DNA from 4 places in the Ammoniphilus oxalaticus genome. Region 1 is predicted to be linked to each of the others. Evidence: riboswitches for the same ligand, from Rfam matches in the RefSeq annotation. Region 1 holds a riboswitch; each other region holds the start of a gene.
What was found. A riboswitch is a leader RNA that binds a small molecule or an ion and turns the genes downstream of it on or off. The one in region 1 is predicted to bind thiamine pyrophosphate.

Region 2: it holds a riboswitch for thiamine pyrophosphate, as region 1 does, so the genes downstream of both, thiC (phosphomethylpyrimidine synthase ThiC) here and BEP19_RS06125 (ABC transporter substrate-binding protein) in region 1, are expected to answer to the same signal.
Region 3: it holds a riboswitch for thiamine pyrophosphate, as region 1 does, so the genes downstream of both, tenA (thiaminase II) here and BEP19_RS06125 (ABC transporter substrate-binding protein) in region 1, are expected to answer to the same signal.
Region 4: it holds a riboswitch for thiamine pyrophosphate, as region 1 does, so the genes downstream of both, BEP19_RS10755 (3-oxoacyl-ACP reductase) here and BEP19_RS06125 (ABC transporter substrate-binding protein) in region 1, are expected to answer to the same signal.

The regions. Positions count from the first base shown of each region.
Region 1 covers NZ_MCHY01000007.1:235,178-239,383, forward strand. The annotation lists gene BEP19_RS18215 (ATP-binding cassette domain-containing protein) at 1-374, opposite strand, end outside; gene BEP19_RS06120 (ABC transporter permease) at 371-1,141, opposite strand; gene BEP19_RS06125 (ABC transporter substrate-binding protein) at 1,153-2,157, opposite strand; TPP riboswitch at 2,588-2,689, opposite strand; gene BEP19_RS06130 (hypothetical protein) at 3,357-3,539, shown strand; one part of gene BEP19_RS06135 (IS3 family transposase) at 3,629-4,206, shown strand, end outside.
Region 2 covers NZ_MCHY01000008.1:745,549-749,754, reverse strand. The annotation lists gene BEP19_RS10105 (YebC/PmpR family DNA-binding transcriptional regulator) at 1-28, opposite strand, end outside; gene thiC (phosphomethylpyrimidine synthase ThiC) at 414-2,177, opposite strand; TPP riboswitch at 2,339-2,451, opposite strand; gene BEP19_RS10095 (H-type small acid-soluble spore protein) at 2,509-2,688, opposite strand; gene BEP19_RS10090 (hypothetical protein) at 2,907-3,434, shown strand; gene BEP19_RS10085 (GNAT family N-acetyltransferase) at 3,567-3,992, shown strand; gene BEP19_RS10080 (ABC transporter permease) at 4,099-4,206, opposite strand, start outside.
Region 3 covers NZ_MCHY01000011.1:95,462-99,667, reverse strand. The annotation lists gene thiS (sulfur carrier protein ThiS) at 1-171, shown strand, start outside; gene BEP19_RS15695 (thiazole synthase) at 174-941, shown strand; gene BEP19_RS15690 (thiazole biosynthesis adenylyltransferase ThiF) at 938-1,954, shown strand; TPP riboswitch at 1,987-2,089, shown strand; gene tenA (thiaminase II) at 2,328-3,035, shown strand; gene BEP19_RS15680 (ABC transporter ATP-binding protein) at 3,010-3,780, shown strand; gene BEP19_RS15675 (ABC transporter permease) at 3,770-4,206, shown strand, end outside.
Region 4 covers NZ_MCHY01000008.1:875,714-879,919, reverse strand. The annotation lists gene BEP19_RS10760 (LLM class flavin-dependent oxidoreductase) at 157-1,458, opposite strand; gene BEP19_RS10755 (3-oxoacyl-ACP reductase) at 1,545-2,297, opposite strand; TPP riboswitch at 2,444-2,544, opposite strand; gene BEP19_RS10750 (arsenic resistance protein) at 2,740-3,687, shown strand; gene BEP19_RS10745 (class I SAM-dependent methyltransferase) at 3,808-4,206, opposite strand, start outside.

The DNA.
Region 1 (4,206 bases):
GTGGATACGCATTCAGTCGGTGGCCAAGCCCTGCTTTTTCTAACAATAATTTTTGCTTGTTCCGTATCCTTTTTCCCAGATAACTCTTGTCCAAGTAACGCATTCTCCAGGACGGAACGCCAAGCAAACAACGATGCTTGTTGCGGCATGTAACTAATGTAACCCGTTTTATTCGTAATTCTCTTCTCATCGAGATAGATGTCCCCGTCATCTGGCGATAGTAGCCCACCAATTAAATTAAATAACGTGCTTTTCCCACTGCCTGATGGACCGAGTAAAGAAACAAATTCTCCCTTTTGAATGTCAATCGATATATCTTTCAAGACGAGCTGCCCACTAAAAGATTTGCTTATATTTTTTAGGGTTAGTGTCATGCTTCTCTCTCCTCCCTATTCCACCGAATGAGTAACCGCTCTATTAATACGATCAATGAGAAAAATGCCAAACTTAGTATCATCGCAAAAATAATTGCAACAAACACACGTGGCGTTCGATATGAAGAGGAGGCCAATGTCATAAAAACACCGATCCCTTTTTGCGCGCCTAACCACTCGGCGACGACTCCGGTCATCACACTGTATGTTGCCGCAATCTTAATTCCAGAGAAGATGGAAGGCAGAGCATGCGGCCATTCTAATTTCGTAAATAACTGTGAGCGAGTGGCCCCCATCATCTTCATATAATGAAGCAACTCGCGGTCCGTCTGTTGCAATCCACTAAGTGTCGCAACGGCGATGGGAAAAAATGAGGTCATCGAAATGATAATAATTTTTGGTGTCGCGCCTAACCCAAACCAAATCAGCAACAAGGGAGCCAACACGACAGTCGGAATGTTTTGCGACAATATTAAAAACGGGTAGATCGTTTCACGAACACGATCAAAATGGTGCAGCAACGTCGCGCTCGTGATCCCGATCGTTGTACCAATACTAAAACCGACTAAAACGAGTTCGATTGTTGAATACACATGTGGTAAAAAAGTAGGCAACACTTCTTTCATTTCCATAGCAATCAAAGACGGGGCCGGCAAGATCCACGTTTCGATGTTAAAGAAACGCGCTGCCCACTCCCAAATAGCGATAAAAATAAGTAACGCGAGCGCCGGTCGCCAACTTCGGAGCAAAAGACCTCGATTCGTCATTGCAATCTACACTACCTTTTCACGTTCTCAATAAATTGATTTGTAAATGCTTTTGCCGCATCGATTTCTTGATCAATAATCCCTTCATTAAACAAGAAGTCAGCATAGGATTTCCAGCGGATTTCCTCTTGAATCCCCCATTGTTCCGAATCATCCTGATAACGCGGAGACAACCAAGCTTGAGACGCTTTAACCAATTCAGGATCTAGGTCGGGTTCTGCAGCGATCAGAATTTCAGCCGCTTCTTCAGGATGCTCAATTGCAAATTCATACCCTTTCGCCGTTGCTTCGATAAATGCTTGCGCCTTCTCTGGTTCGTTTGCAATTACTGTTTCATTAGTAATAATGACGGGAGAATAAGAATTTAGTTCTTCCGCATAATCAACCGGATTTACAAAATTCATTTCCAGCCCTCGAAGCTCTGCCGCAATCCCTTGCCAAGCATAATAAATATGAATAAAGTCAACATGGTGTTCCATCGCAGTTAACAGATCTGTTGTACCAAGTCGAACAAATTCCAATTGGTCACTGTCTGCTCCCGCTCGTTTCATCACCATCTTGATCATCGGTTCAGCAATACTGCCTCCACCTGTTCCAAACTTTTTACCGACAAAGTCTTTGGGTGTGCGGATCCCTCTATCTACAGGAGAGGTATAGCCTGATGTAGAATTCGCAATAACAGCAGCGACAGACACGATTGGCAATCCATTTGCCCTTGCTTCAGTGACTGCGCCCTGGGAACTAATCCCAAACTCTCCTTGATTTGAACCAACCAATTGATTAGCGCTTACCTCGCCAGGCAACAGGATTTCCACATCGACGCCTGCTTCTTCATAAAACCCTTTTTCACGAGCAACATAAATGCCAGTATGATTCGTGTTTGGCGTCCAATCGAGAAACATTTTGACTGATTTGTTTCCTTCTTCATTTCCTCCTGTTGTAGCTGACTCACTGCCGCACGCTGCCACAACCACCAATGCGAGACTAACCGATAAAACCTTCAATAAACGCTTCATGTTTACTCTCCTTTGTTGTTTAACACTATTTATTTATGTTTTCAATAAAACTGACTTCTGAAGGGTTGACTCGTAATAATAGGTAAATACCGATCAAGCTCTTCCGCATATTCGTTTGTTTCTATAAAATTTAACTCAACTCCTCTCACCTCCGCCTCAATGCCTGTCCATGCGCCGCTTCATTACAAGGTTAACCATCGATTTTTCTAATAACTGCGAAAAAATGAACCCGCGCAACTCCTTTGGGCTCAGCAAGCGAATTCATAGGTCCTTGTACAATATGGATGTTAAACCTCTGTTCTGAGCTGTCTACCCTGTTTTCTCTCGATCGATCGGAAAAATTTCAAAAAAAAATCCTTCTCTAATCAATCTTTCTAAAGACTAGTGAAGGAAGTTAACTGATAAAATATATGAACAAAAATACATTCAAAATTTTACAGTTCTACTTCCCTCCGCTGGTCTTAACCAGTTCAGGTTCAAAGGGTGCTTAAAATACATTAATCTCAGCCCGAGGGCGCCCCTAGTAGAATATTTATTCAATTTGTTCCATTTTATCAAAGAAATTGGTTTAGTCAAACGAATTTCGACAAGACTCGATGCTTCTTAGCTATCCCTTACTCGGAAAGGAGTATAATAAATTGTATTTTCTATCATAACTACCTTCAATTTAAATGAAATCATTGTCCATTCGTGAGTATTAGAAAAAATACGAGCATTAAAGTGGAGAACGACTCATTTTCAATGCGGTTAGGACAGCGCCAGAGTTTTACCCAGCCTAAAAAATATATGTATAGCGAGTCCCGCGCCCACAAAAAGAAAAACCCTCAATACCAACGGTATCAAGGGTTTCCTCGTTTAATAATGCACCATATATTGATCGCGTTCCCACTGATGAATCTGTGTGCGGAACACAGTTGATCAATAAAACACAGAAAAATAAGGAGCGAAAACCTTGATATATCAGCGTTTGGTGGAATGTGTCCTTAAAACAAAACAAAGATAAAGATAGTTCTCGTGGGCAAATTGTGGGCGCGTTTGTGGGCAAAACCTGGTCGTATAAGACCGGGCTTTTTTCTTCTTATCAAGGAAGGAACTGATAAGAAGAACATTTCACGCTTCACCTAACCCTTATGGACTAAGTAAGCGATATATTCCTACTATGGTACAATAATATAAATATTTAATATGGAGGATCACAAGTGCCAACATACATAGCTAAATACTTCACTATAATCGATAGGGAACCTAAGAAGGGTTATGTATCTTTTTACTGTGAAAGCGATCAGGAAGTTGAAATTCTTGCCGAAGCAAAAATTGCGGCCTCTGATGAAGAAAATACAATCCCTAGTGAAATTAATATCATATCTTTGAGTGTTAAATAAATAATCCCCACCACTCAATTGATATGCTCCCAATATAGTAGACAGAGAAATATTAAAAGTTCTCAACTACTATACTGGGGGCATTTTCTATGTCTAAAAGAATGAGTGCACATGCATTAAATATAAGGATAGAAGCCGTTTTAAGCGTGCTTGATGGGAAAAAGTCGGTTACCACAGTTGCGAAAGAATATGAAGTAGATAAAACGACAATTAAATCTTGGATTCACAAGTATGAAACAGATGGTGTGGATGGATTAAAAGAAGCAAAGACATGGAAAAAGTATTCGAGTGAGCTTAAAAGAACCGCGGTTGAATTTTACCTTAATGGAGGAGGAAGCCAGAGAGCAACATGTAAGAAATTCAATATTTCAGACCCTTTTGTTTTACGGCAGTGGATAAAGCTTTATACTAGTGGAAAAGAGATAAAATCCACTGGTAAAGGAAGAGAAATGATGAAAAAGGGCCGTAAAACTACACTTCAAGAGCGTATTGAAATTGTACAATATACCATCGCTAACGAACATGATTATCATAAGGCTGCGCAAAAGTACCAAGTTTCTTACCAACAAGTATATAGCTGGGTTCGTAAATACGAAAAAGGTGGAGAACAGGATCTTCAGGATCGTCGTGGTAAATCTTTCGAATCCAAACCTACTCTTACTGAAGA
Region 2 (4,206 bases), on a different contig from region 1:
CCTTAATATTATTCCATTTACGTCCCATGACCGCTCCACTCTCTTTCCATTCAAAAAAGTATACTGATCTGTTGCATAATCGTTTTTATTATACATCACTAATCGAATCGCATGCGAGTGAAAATTTTAGTGGCGAATCGGACGTAAAATGGATGTATATCCGTAGTTATAAAAAAGCTGACCAAAGAGGTCAGCTTTTTACTTAATAATAGAGACTTTCGGATTTCATACAACGCGCGCATGTACTTGTCAACTCGTTACTAACCATTTGATGGGCGCATGATGCTTGGAGCTCGAGGAGTTCTGCTTTTAAGTCTGCTATGCGAGATTCCAACTTCCTAATTTCACTCGTAATGATACCGGCATCCTTCATTGGCAAAATCCCCTCCTAGGTTTTTACATATCAATCTTCTTTAGATATAGATCTTACTACCCAGCTCTTTAAACTCCTTCGATTTCTCCTTCATGCCATCGACAGCCTCTTGGTGTTCAGCGGTGTTGCGAATATCATGGCTAATCTTCATGCTGCAGAATTTCGGTCCACACATGGAACAGAAATGAGCTGTTTTTGCCGCTTCTGCAGGCAATGTCTCATCGTGGTACTCCATCGCTCTTTCTGGATCCAACGATAGGTTAAATTGATCATGCCAGCGGAATTCGAAACGAGCTTTGGATAGAGCATCGTCACGAAGTTGAGCGCGTGGGTGACCCTTTGCTAAATCAGCGGCGTGAGCAGCGATTTTGTACGTAATGATTCCATCTCTAACGTCATCTTTGTTCGGCAGGCCTAAGTGCTCTTTCGGCGTGACATAGCACAACATCGCCGTTCCAAACCAACCGATCATCGCGGCTCCGATTGCGGATGTAATGTGGTCATACCCTGGCGCGATATCTGTGGTTAGCGGGCCTAGTGTATAGAATGGCGCTTCGTGCGTGAGTTCAAGTTGTAAGTCCATATTCTCCTTGATCTTGTTCATCGGAACGTGTCCAGGTCCTTCAATCATCACTTGCACGTCGTGTTTCCACGCAATTTTTGTTAATTCACCTAATGTTCTTAGTTCAGCAAATTGCGCTTCGTCGTTTGCGTCTGCGATCGAGCCAGGACGAAGTCCATCACCTAACGAGAAGGAAACATCGTACTCTTTCATAATTTCGCAAATTTCTTCAAAATGCGTATATAGGAAGCTTTCTTGGTGATGCGCCAAGCACCATGCGGCCATAATTGAACCACCGCGAGAAACGATACCCGTCACACGCTCAGCCGTTAATGGCACATAGCGCAACAAGACACCCGCGTGAATCGTAAAGTAGTCAACGCCTTGTTCCGCTTGTTCGATCAATGTGTCGCGGAACACTTCCCAATTCAAGTCTTCAGCAACACCGTTTACTTTTTCCAACGCTTGGTAAATTGGGACCGTGCCAACCGGAACTGGAGAGTTTCGGATAATCCACTCACGTGTTGTGTGGATATTTTTACCTGTGGATAAGTCCATGATTGTGTCAGCGCCCCAACGCGTGGCCCATGTCATTTTTTCTACTTCTTCTGAAATGGAAGAAGTTACTGCTGAGTTACCAATGTTCGCGTTAATTTTTACGTGGAAGTTACGTCCAATAATCATTGGCTCCGCTTCTGGATGGTTAATATTCGAAGGAATGATCGCTCGTCCTTCCGCAATTTCTTTACGAACAAACTCAGCTTCTACCCCTTCGCGGATCGCGACAAATTCCATTTCAGGCGTAATGATTCCCTGACGCGCATAGTGCATTTGCGTCACGTTTTTGCCCGCTTTTGCTCTTAATGGTTTACGTGTCAGGCCTGGGAACACTTGTTGGCGCTCTTCATTTGCCCCTCTTAAACCGTCGTCTTCGGGTTTCACTTCACGACCTTCATATTCTTCAACGTCACCGCGCTCTAGAATCCATTGTCTACGCAACGCGGGTAATCCCTCTTGGATATCGACGGTATAGTCTGGGTCCGTATAGATACCGCTCGTGTCATAAACGCGAAGCGGATCGTTTGGCTCTGTTGTTCCATCCATTTTCGTTGTATCGCTCAACGAAATCTCGCGCATCGGGACCTGAATACTCGGATTTGAGCCCTCAATGTACACCTTTTTACTGTTAGGGAATTGCTGGATCTCTGCTACTTGCACCAAAGTTTCTGTAGATTTTGACAAGAAAAAAACCTCCTATTTTTTCGAAAATACAAAATATTTCGAACCTTTATGGAGGCGGAAGATGACTTAATCGATCACAATAAAATCAAAAATCCGCATGAATAGATTCATGCGGATGAATAGATACTGATTGTGACCCATGTTGTAAAAAACATTAAACACAACAATGCTTGTCTAATCCCTCCGCTGGCATTATCCAGTTCAGGTTCAACGGTCGATAACAGATTAACGTTATCCTCTCAGCCTAGTTCCCTAAGCTCCCGTGTAAGGCTATTTAGTTGCTCAACAACTATATTAGCGCGCTACTAAACTTTTGACAAGCATATTTTTCCTATTGCTCAATTAAGCTGCTCAATGGCACCTCTTGTTCCTTTTCAGGCTCGCCTAGCGGATAGACGCTAGCAGTCTGCGCTTGACCATCTACTTCGCGGATGTAAACAGGCTTTCCTTCGTGCGTCACATGCGCCATGACTTCTGAAGATACGATCTCCATCGCTCGTTGTTTATCCATATTAACTAACCTCCTTAATTTTCAATACAGCCTTTATCTTTTCCAACACCCATTTTTTTATACTTTTACAACTGAGCGTCGTAAAGCCGTCCTATTTTTGCAAAAGTCCACTCTTATCTTGGTTCATGCGCCGCTTCCCATCTACCTGAAAAATAATAAAATAATCTGAGAAGTTTCTTAATATAATTGGACCAAAACGATCGGGAGGTGGCCCGGAAATGGCTCGTTCCAGAATCCTACGGCGACGTGATCGTAAGTCTATTGCGCAATGGATAAAAAAAGTTAAAAAGAATCGCTTACCGAAGGATAAATCCGAACGGTTAAAAATAATGAAGCATAAATTAGCTTTGCCGTATGAGGTCATGGGAGAAGGAAGTAAACGTCTCGTGTACGATCTAACGAAGAAGTCGGTGTTAAAAGTAGCCATCAATGAAAAGGGGTTGCGAGATAATAAGAGAGAGATCAAAATCTATCGCTCTGCCCCACGTAACTTAAAAAAACATCTGGCTAAAATCCGCGAAAATGGCGCAGGTTGGCTGATAATGGATAAGATCAATCAAATAGTCCCCGACACGAAGAAAAACAAACAAAAATTAAAGAAATTAGAAAAACGATTTAAAAAAAGAGGGATCATCACGGATGATTTGTTCAGTCGATCGAAGAAATTAAAAGGCTCGAACACCCGTTTAAATAAAAAAGGGGGAATGGTCGTCATTGATTATGGCAACTTTAAACGTAAGAAATGAATGAAATAAAGTAGTTAGCGGTCAAACAGCCCCCCCCCCTTTCAACGCGGTTGTTTGACCGCCTTTACATACACTAAAATAATCGTTTACGATAGGACAAGGCTTCTTTTTGCTAGAAAGGCAGGTTTAAAAATGGACGTCAATCGGGTAACAACGAAACAACAATTAGAAGACGCGTTTGCCATTCGAAGAACGGTATTCGTTGAAGAACAAGGCGTAGCATTGGAGGTGGAATTTGATCAACACGAGGCGGAGGCTGAGCATATCTTAGTTTATAGCGATGAAAGACAACCGATCGGGACGGGCAGAGTTCGCGCGATCAAAGACCAGGCAAAACTGGAAAGAATTTGCATCCTTGCCCCTTACCGCAAACACGGCTTGGGCAAAGTTATCATCGAAACGCTGGAACAGATCGCCCGGGAACAAGGGTTTACGAAAGCTTTAATCCATGGACAGACGCAAGCGGAAGGTTTTTACCGCAAATTAGGCTACGTTACGAACTCCGAAGTCTTCATGGAGGATGGCATTCCGCATGTGGCGCTTACAAAACAGCTGTAGACACAAGGACCTTCTCTGAGCCTGTCTTCAACAACGACAAAAACCCCCTTAGGTTCCTCTCTTCGATTACCTATGGGGGTTTTCTCATGTCAGTAGTGAAGGCGCGCTAATGCTCCGCTCTTCCCCACACGCGATTGATTCGCTTTTCCAATTGTCCAACGGCCTTATCAAGGGCAAGCCCCGCCAGACCGATCACGACGATCCCCGCCATGAC
Region 3 (4,206 bases), on a different contig from region 1:
GTTCCTGATTCTCTAGAATTCATCTCTGATTTACTCCAGCATTTTGAGCTTGGAGAAAAAGTGGTCATTGTTGAAGTGAATGCGAGCATACTTGAAAAAGATCAACATGCTAAAACACGATTGACGAATGGTGACCGAATTGAGATTGTACACTTTGTGGGAGGCGGATGAACATGTTAACCATTGGACCCTATGAATTTAATTCTAGATTGCTGTTAGGCACAGGGAAGTTTGAAAGTTTTGAAATTCAAAAGGAAGCGGTAGATGTTTCAGAATCTCAGATTCTCACATTTGCGGTCCGCCGAATGAACATATATGAACCTAGTCAGCCTAACTTTTTAGAGATGTTGGACGTGAATAACTATACCTTGTTGCCGAATACTGCGGGCGCTTCTACTGCGGAGGAAGCGGTGCGTATTGCTAAGTTAGCGAGGGCATCGGGATTGTGCGACATGATTAAAGTCGAAATCATCGGTGATGAAAAGACCTTGCTGCCTGATCCAATCGAAACGTTGAAGGCCTCTGAGATTTTATTAGAGGAAGGGTTTACGGTATTGCCCTACACTTCAGACGATGTCTTGTTGGCAAAAAGGTTACAAGAGCTTGGGGTCCATGCGGTTATGCCTGGCGCGTCGCCAATCGGTTCTGGTCAGGGGATCATAAACCCGCTAAACTTAAGTTTTATCATTGAGCAAGCGACTGTGCCGATTATCGTTGACGCCGGGATTGGTTCGCCTTCTGATGCGGCAATCGCGATGGAAATGGGAGCTGATGGTGTGTTGCTGAATACAGCAGTGGCCGGGGCAAAAGATCCAGTGAAAATGGCAAAAGCGATGAAACTAGCAATTGAAGCGGGACGACTTGGATATGAAGCTGGGCGAATCCCAAGAAAAAGATATGCTTCTGCGAGTAGTCCACTGGAAGGGTTGAGCACAATTTGAGCGATCGGTATTCACGGCAAGAATTATTTCAACCCATTGGTAAAGAAGGACAGCGTAAGTTATCTCAGAAGCATGTCCTTATGATCGGAGCGGGCGCGTTAGGGACAGGAGCCTCTGAAACGCTCGTTCGGGCAGGCGTCGGAAAATTGACGATTGTCGATCGGGACTATGTAGAGTGGAGCAACCTGCAACGGCAGCAGCTTTATACAGAGCAAGACGCAACTGAGCGGATGCCAAAAGCAATTGCGGCTTACAATCGATTGAGCGCAGTGAATTCGGAAGTGGAGATTATCGCTAAAGTTACCGACGTAACCACGGAAGAGATTGATGAGCTTGTCGAAGGCGTTGATTTAATCATGGATGCCACAGACAATTTTGATATACGTTTATTGATTAATGACGCGGCGCAAAAGTATCGAATTCCTTGGATTTATGGCGCTGTCATTGGAAGTTATGGTTTAACGTATACGATTCTGCCGGGACAAACACCGTGCTTGTCTTGTTTGCTAGAAAGTGTGCCGATGGGCGGAGCGACGTGCGATACTGCGGGAATCATTAGTCCGAATGTGCAAATGGTTGTCGCCTATCAAACGGTAGAAGCGATGAAAATATTAGTAGAAGACTTTGATGCGGTTCGTCCCACGTTACTGTCTTTTGATTTATGGACGAATCAACACACGACGATTCGAGTCGATAAATTAAAAAAAGATGATTGTCCATCTTGCGGAAAACAGCCAAGTTTTCCGTTTTTGAGCCAAGCAAACCATACGAAAACAGCTGTGCTGTGCGGAAGGGATACGGTTCAAATTCGTCCGCCTGTTCCGATGCAAAGGGATCTGGAGCAATTGGCCCAATCACTTGCTGTTCACGGCCAGATAGAAAAAAATCCATATCTCGTATCGTTATCAACAGGCGCGCACCGTTTAGCGATTTTTCAAGATGGCAGAGTTCTCGTGCATGGCACAAAAGATGTTACTGAGGCGCGTACGCTTTATCATCGATTTTTAGGGTAATCGTCTTGAAATTACTAGATTAATTGAATAGATAGATCCACTAGGGGAGTCCGAAGGTCTGAGATGGAATGATAATTCCGACCCTTTGAACCTGATCTGTATAAAAACAGCGAAGGGAAGTGGTGAGAAAATACATGATGCATGTGCGTATCTTGCCACTTTCAATTTGTGAAAGTGGCATTTTTTATTCAATCGTTTCTTGTTTGATGCATATATGAACGTGAATTTACGGATTTGAAAGGGGTGATTGCGGCTTCTTTATTTGCCATTAGAGTCCTCGAATAATCTTGCTGTTCTAGGTGAGTGAATCCACAGATGTCATGGCATGAATCTATTATAAAATGGTGTGATACCGAAAGGAGCAATAAATAAAATGAGATTTTCAGAAAGATTACATGAGAAGGTAAAGCCGATTTGGGAACAAAAGCATGCGCATCCGTTTGTGCGAGGTCTAGGGGACGGAACGTTAAATCGTGAAGCATTCGAATTCTATATGAAGCAGGACTATGTATACTTGGTCGACTACACGAAAATGTTTGCTCTTGGAGCGGCAAAAGCGCGTGATTTAGATACAGCCAACTGGTTTAGTAAGTTGCTCCATGAGACATTGCACTTTGAGATGGATTTGCATCGTAAATATGCGGCGCGTTTTGGCATCTCAAATGAAGAGTTAGAGTCAACGATCCGCACACCAACCAACATTGCGTATACGCACTATATGTTACATGTGGCCTATAGCGGCACAATTGAAGAAATAGCTGCCGCAGTCTTACCATGCGCGTGGGGTTACTGGGAAATTGGCGCGCGCTTGGCGGAAACGAATCCAAAATCACTTGAACATGAATTTTATGGTGATTGGGTAAAAACGTATTCATCCAAGGAGTTTGGCGATCTAGCCCAATGGTTGATCGGTTTTATCGATCGGGCGGGTGAAGGAAAGCCTGAGCGTGACTTGGCTGTTCTAGAAGAAATTTTCTTGAACACATCTCGATTTGAGTATATGTTCTGGGATATGGCATACCACGGACATGACTGGCCAGCGGAGATCAAGGCTAATGGCAACGTTACTCAAGTTCGATAATATATCATTCACATACGATTCGGAACGTGAGCGAACCACGATTCTCTCCCAGCATGATTGTGAAATCAAAGAGAACGAATTTGTTAGTTTGGTTGGGTTAAGCGGTTGCGGAAAGAGCACGGTCGTCAAATTGATGGCCGGGCTCTATCAACCGACCAGCGGAGAGATTGAGTTTAACGGTGGAGCGAACGAACGCTTAGGACATGTGAGCTTGATGCCGCAACAGGATATGCTAATGCCGTGGCGAACGATTACAGAAAACGCGGCTCTGCCATTGGAAATCCAGGGTGTTCGAATCAAGGAAGCGGAGCAGCAGGTACATGAATATCTTCCTTCCTTTGGTTTGGAGGGCGTTGCTCAAGCTTTTCCCGACCAACTTTCAGGAGGTATGAGACAGCGGGTTTCCTTTTTGCGAGCGATGCTTGGCGGGCATCACTTGCTATTGTTAGATGAACCATTTAGCGCCCTTGACGCGTTTACGCGTCGAGAAATGCAGCTGTGGTTGACCGATACGTGGCAAGAATGGGGACGTTCGATCTTCTTGATTACGCATGATATTGAAGAGGCAATCTTTTTGTCGGATCGAATTTTTATCATGGAAAAAGGCCAGACAGGCCCGTTTCAAGAAATTGTTGTGCCGTTTGAACGACCGAGGCCAAATAATCTTCATCTAACGAAAGAATTTATTGAACTGCGTTCAAAAATAACCGAGTTGTTATTTAAGAAGGAAACCAATGAAAAATAGTCGACTCTTACTCATCATCACAGTTGCGTTTGGGTTAGCGTGGGAAGGGATTGTCCGACTGTTGAATGTGCCAGTGTTTATTTTACCTCCGCCAAGTCGCATTTTTGCGGCATTAGGAAAGCATTGGGAACTACTCTTGTTTACACATTTGCCTGTGACGCTGTGGGAAGTTATTCTCGGTTTGTTTTTGTCGATTGTCATTGCGGTCGGGGCGGCAATGTTGATCCATTTTTCAGAAATCGGCGAAAGAGTGCTTTATCCGATTGTGATTGCTTCGCAGACGATTCCAATTGTTGCTTTATCGCCGATCTTGATCATGTGGTTTGGTTACTCGATTTGGGGAAAAGTAGCCGTTACTATTTTGATCACCTTTTTTCCGATTGTCGTTGGAGGGGTTGATGGATTGCGGGCGACCAATCAAGAGTG
Region 4 (4,206 bases), on a different contig from region 1:
AAAATGGATAGTGAAAAACTTTGAGGGCGATCCTCATCGTAAAGTGAGGCGATAAAGTCGCCCATATCCTAAAATTCTCGCTCATATCCCAATTCCCTAACGAAATGTACGCAAAAACCCCCTCACTACCACATTAGTGAGGGGGTTCATCATGTATTATGCTAATCCTAGATGTTCGCGGAAGGTATGACCTTCATATTTTTCTCTGTATATGCCTCTTTTTTGCATTTCGGGTACGATCAGTTCAACAAAGTCTTCTAAACTACCAGGAAATGTCGGAGGCATGAGATTAAATCCGTCCGCCACGCCCTCTTCAAGCCACATCTCCATCTCATCCACAATTTCCTCGGGTGTGCCGATCAACGTGCGATGTCCGCCGCCTGCGCTTAAATAGCCTAGCAACTCTCTTACTGTCGGCTGTCTATCGTTGATAATTTCTAGGATCGTTTGATAACGTCCACTCGGTCCTGTAAATTCTTCGACTGGCGGTAAGGTTGGCACAGGTTTGTCGATGTCCCAGTTTAAACAATCTTGTCGCACAAAGAAACTCAATTGTTTTAAACCTGTTTCAATCGGTAGCCGCTCATCTAAGGCCGCTTTTTTAGCTAGAGCTTCTTCACGCGTGTGACCGACATAAGTGACTAAGCCTGGAAACACCTTAATATGTCGATCACTTCCGTTTTGTCGCAATTGTTCATCTAATCTTGCGCGGAATCTTTTGGCTTGCTTTAAGTTCCACGACACGGAATAGACGGCATCGGCATATTTCGCCGCTAAGGCAACGCCATATTCAGAGGCGCCCGCTTGCATCGCTACCGGTCTGCCATACGGACTTTTTGGCGTGGTCAGTGGACCATGCACTTTAAAATGGGCGCCTTCGTGATGAATCGGCTGAATGTTTGATGAATTGATCAATCGATTTCCTGCTCGATCGTGTATAAAATCTTCAGTGTCCCACGAATCAAATAGTTTATTCATAACAGTCGCGAATTCATCCGCCTTCTCGTAGCGTTGTTCATGGGGAGGCAATCCATCCATACCATGATTGAATGCCTCTAAATCTGTCATGGATGTCACGAGATTCCAACCGATGCGTCCTTTTGTAATATGGTCCAAACTTAAAAGTTGGCGCGCGGCGGTGAATGGATTAGCGAAAGTGCTTGAGATCGTTGATACTAATCCCACATGACTAGTCACTTGGGAGATCGCTGTTAAATTGACAATCGGATCCAACCAAAACATAGGCATTACACTCGGATCATTAGCTGGAAAGGATTGATTATCAGCAAAAAAGACGGCGTCAAAGAGCCCCTTTTCCGCTACTTGAGCCAAGTATTGGTAATAGGAAACATCTCCGATATCTTCAACACTTGAGTCAGGCATTAACCACGCAGCTTGGTGGTGTCCACATCCAATTAGCAAAACACCGATGTGCAATTGTTTTTTCTTATCTATCATTTGTTTACACCTCAAAACACATCATGATAAATTGTCTCGTCTACTCTTTATTAAAAAAGGGGGTGTCTATTGTGTTTGAAGCGCGATTAGTTCATTGTCAATCCACCGTCAACAGTAATATTTTGACCTGTCACTCCGTCCGCATTTTCCGAAGCTAAATAAGCGACCATGTTGGCTACATCTTGCGGTGTCGTCACTTTTCTCAATGGCGTTGATTGCGCAATCAGATCGAATACTTCTGGCGTGGTCACCGCGCTGGCGTCCGTCGTTTTTAATAATCCGCCTGAAACGACATTCGCTCGGATCCCATATTGGCCCAACTCAACAGCGATATTACGCGTGAATCCGATCAGTCCAGCTTTAGCCGTCGTATACTCATGATAAGGCACAACAGGATTTTGATATAAGTTAGTACCTATGCTGATGATGCCTCCATTTTTTCGATCAATAAATTGAGGGATTACACTTTGAGCGATATTAAATGCCGCTTTTAACGTGCCATCAATTTGTTTTTGGTAGTCTTCCCAGGAAAGTTCTGGAAAAGGCTTCTGTTCCGTTGGATCAAATTTGAAATCTACCAACGCATTGTTAACGACAACATCGATCTGGCCAAAATGTTCCGTTCCCTGTTTTATGAGACGATCTACTTCCGCGCGATTGGTTACATCGGCCTGAATAGCAACCGCTTTTTCTGAGCCAATTTCGGAAGCAAGCTTTTCAGCAGCCTCTTTGCTTTGATAATAATTGATCACTACATTAAATCCTTGATCCGCCAATGTCTTTACAATCGCCGCCCCTAAACCTCTGCTTCCACCTGTTACGAGAACCGTCCTACTCATCGTACCCACTCCTCTATTTTTACTTTTTTGATGAAACTCAATAAACAAAATGATCGATAAAATAAAAAATACACAACCTCCCCATAGGAAAATTGCGTAAAAAAATAACTACATATTAAGAATAAGACTGACCACTCTTTAAGTATGTATTAGAAGTTACACTTTCCTACGCTAGTTTCAAATAGTTCAGGTTCAAAGGGTTTGAGTTCAAACTCATCTCAGTTAAATAACACCCCTAGTGCATCTATTAAAGCTATATTTAATATATAGTTAATAGATATTTATGTCAAGGCGGGAAACGAGCTACACTATTTCCTCAATTTCGTTCATTCGCCTTGCTAGTTTAGAGCTTACTTTCCACTAGCCAACACCTTTTTATCCGTTCTAAGGAATGATAAGATGATATGTGTTTAAATTGTTATCGTCAGGTGTGATTGCATCAATGGGATTATTCGAAAAGCTATACACCCTTATTATTTTCGTAGCCGTAATGATGGGGATAAGTATAGGACAAGTAGAACTAATACGAGCGAATGCGGATAATTTCATTGTCCCACTATTAGTAGCTATGCTGTATATTACCTTCTTACAGATTCCAATCGAAGAAATAAAAAAGGCTTTTAAAAACATGAAGTTTACGTACACTGCAGCGATCATTAACTTTGTTTGGACCCCCGTGTTAGCGTGGCTTCTTGCATTATTATTTTTAAGTGACAATCCTGCGCTCTATCTTGGATTTATGATGCTGATGGTTACACCATGTACGGATTGGTACTTAATTTTCACAGGAATAGCCAAAGGAAATGTGGCATTAGCAACAGCTATTTTACCTCTAAACCTCGTCTTGCAAGTCACTTTGTTGCCTATTTATCTTCTTGTTTTCGGAGGAACGACAGGGGTTATAGAATTTTCATTGCTGATCAAAAGTATTTTAATTACTTTATTCTTACCTTTCATTTTAGCTTTTCTTACAAAAATCGTCTTGAGAAACAAGCAACAGTTTAGGGATTATCTCATCTCTCATCTCAGCATGTTACCGATTGTTTTGCTTAGTCTCGCCATCGTTGCTATGTTTGCTACTCAAGGTCAACTATTGCTAGATCACTTAGATCTAATGTGGCAAATCACCGTCCCGATCCTTTTATTTTTCATTATTAATTTTGTTGTCGGACAAAAGGTCGGACAGTTTATGAAGTTCCCATACAAGGACAGAGCCAGTCTGAATTTAACGATCTTAGCAAGAAATTCGCCCATTGCCTTAGCCATTGCTATGACCGCTTTTCCAAATCAACCCTTAATCGCTTTAACACTCGTTATAGGACCATTATTGGAATTACCCATTCTAGCTCTCATCACTCAGCTTTTATTATTTACAAATGAAAAAAAATAGCAGACTATTACTAACTACCCGATGCATTCGGTTACTCGTTTTGAGGGGGCCTAGCCCCCTTAGCTAGGTGAAGCGCCAAAGCGGTGCGCCCTGAGCGGTTAAATCCTTCTATGATCAACGCTATGTCATCGCAAGTAAAAATTCCTCCCCGCTCGGCAACCGTAGATTGTCTGTTCGGTCGCTAAAATAGCGTTCGTTTAAATCTGCGGCAGATACATGGCAAACGTCGCGGAACCGGAGCTCACGCGCCAACGCTGTCATTTCTGAAGGTGTGAAAAAGCTAATAAAAGGTGTGCCGCTCGCGCGCGCTCCTTGCTTGGCCTCCTCCACTTCGGATCGGATTTCAGAGTCGGTCTGCTCTAACGGCAGTAGAAATGTCATAGCCAATGTGGAGCCTGGGGCAAGCTGCGCCGTCCGACGCAACATCGAAACAATCGCATCGTGTGTAAGGTACTGCGTGACCCCTGTGGCTGCAAGCACAGCGGGCTTATTTGTGTCAAAGCCGACGCTTGTTAGCTG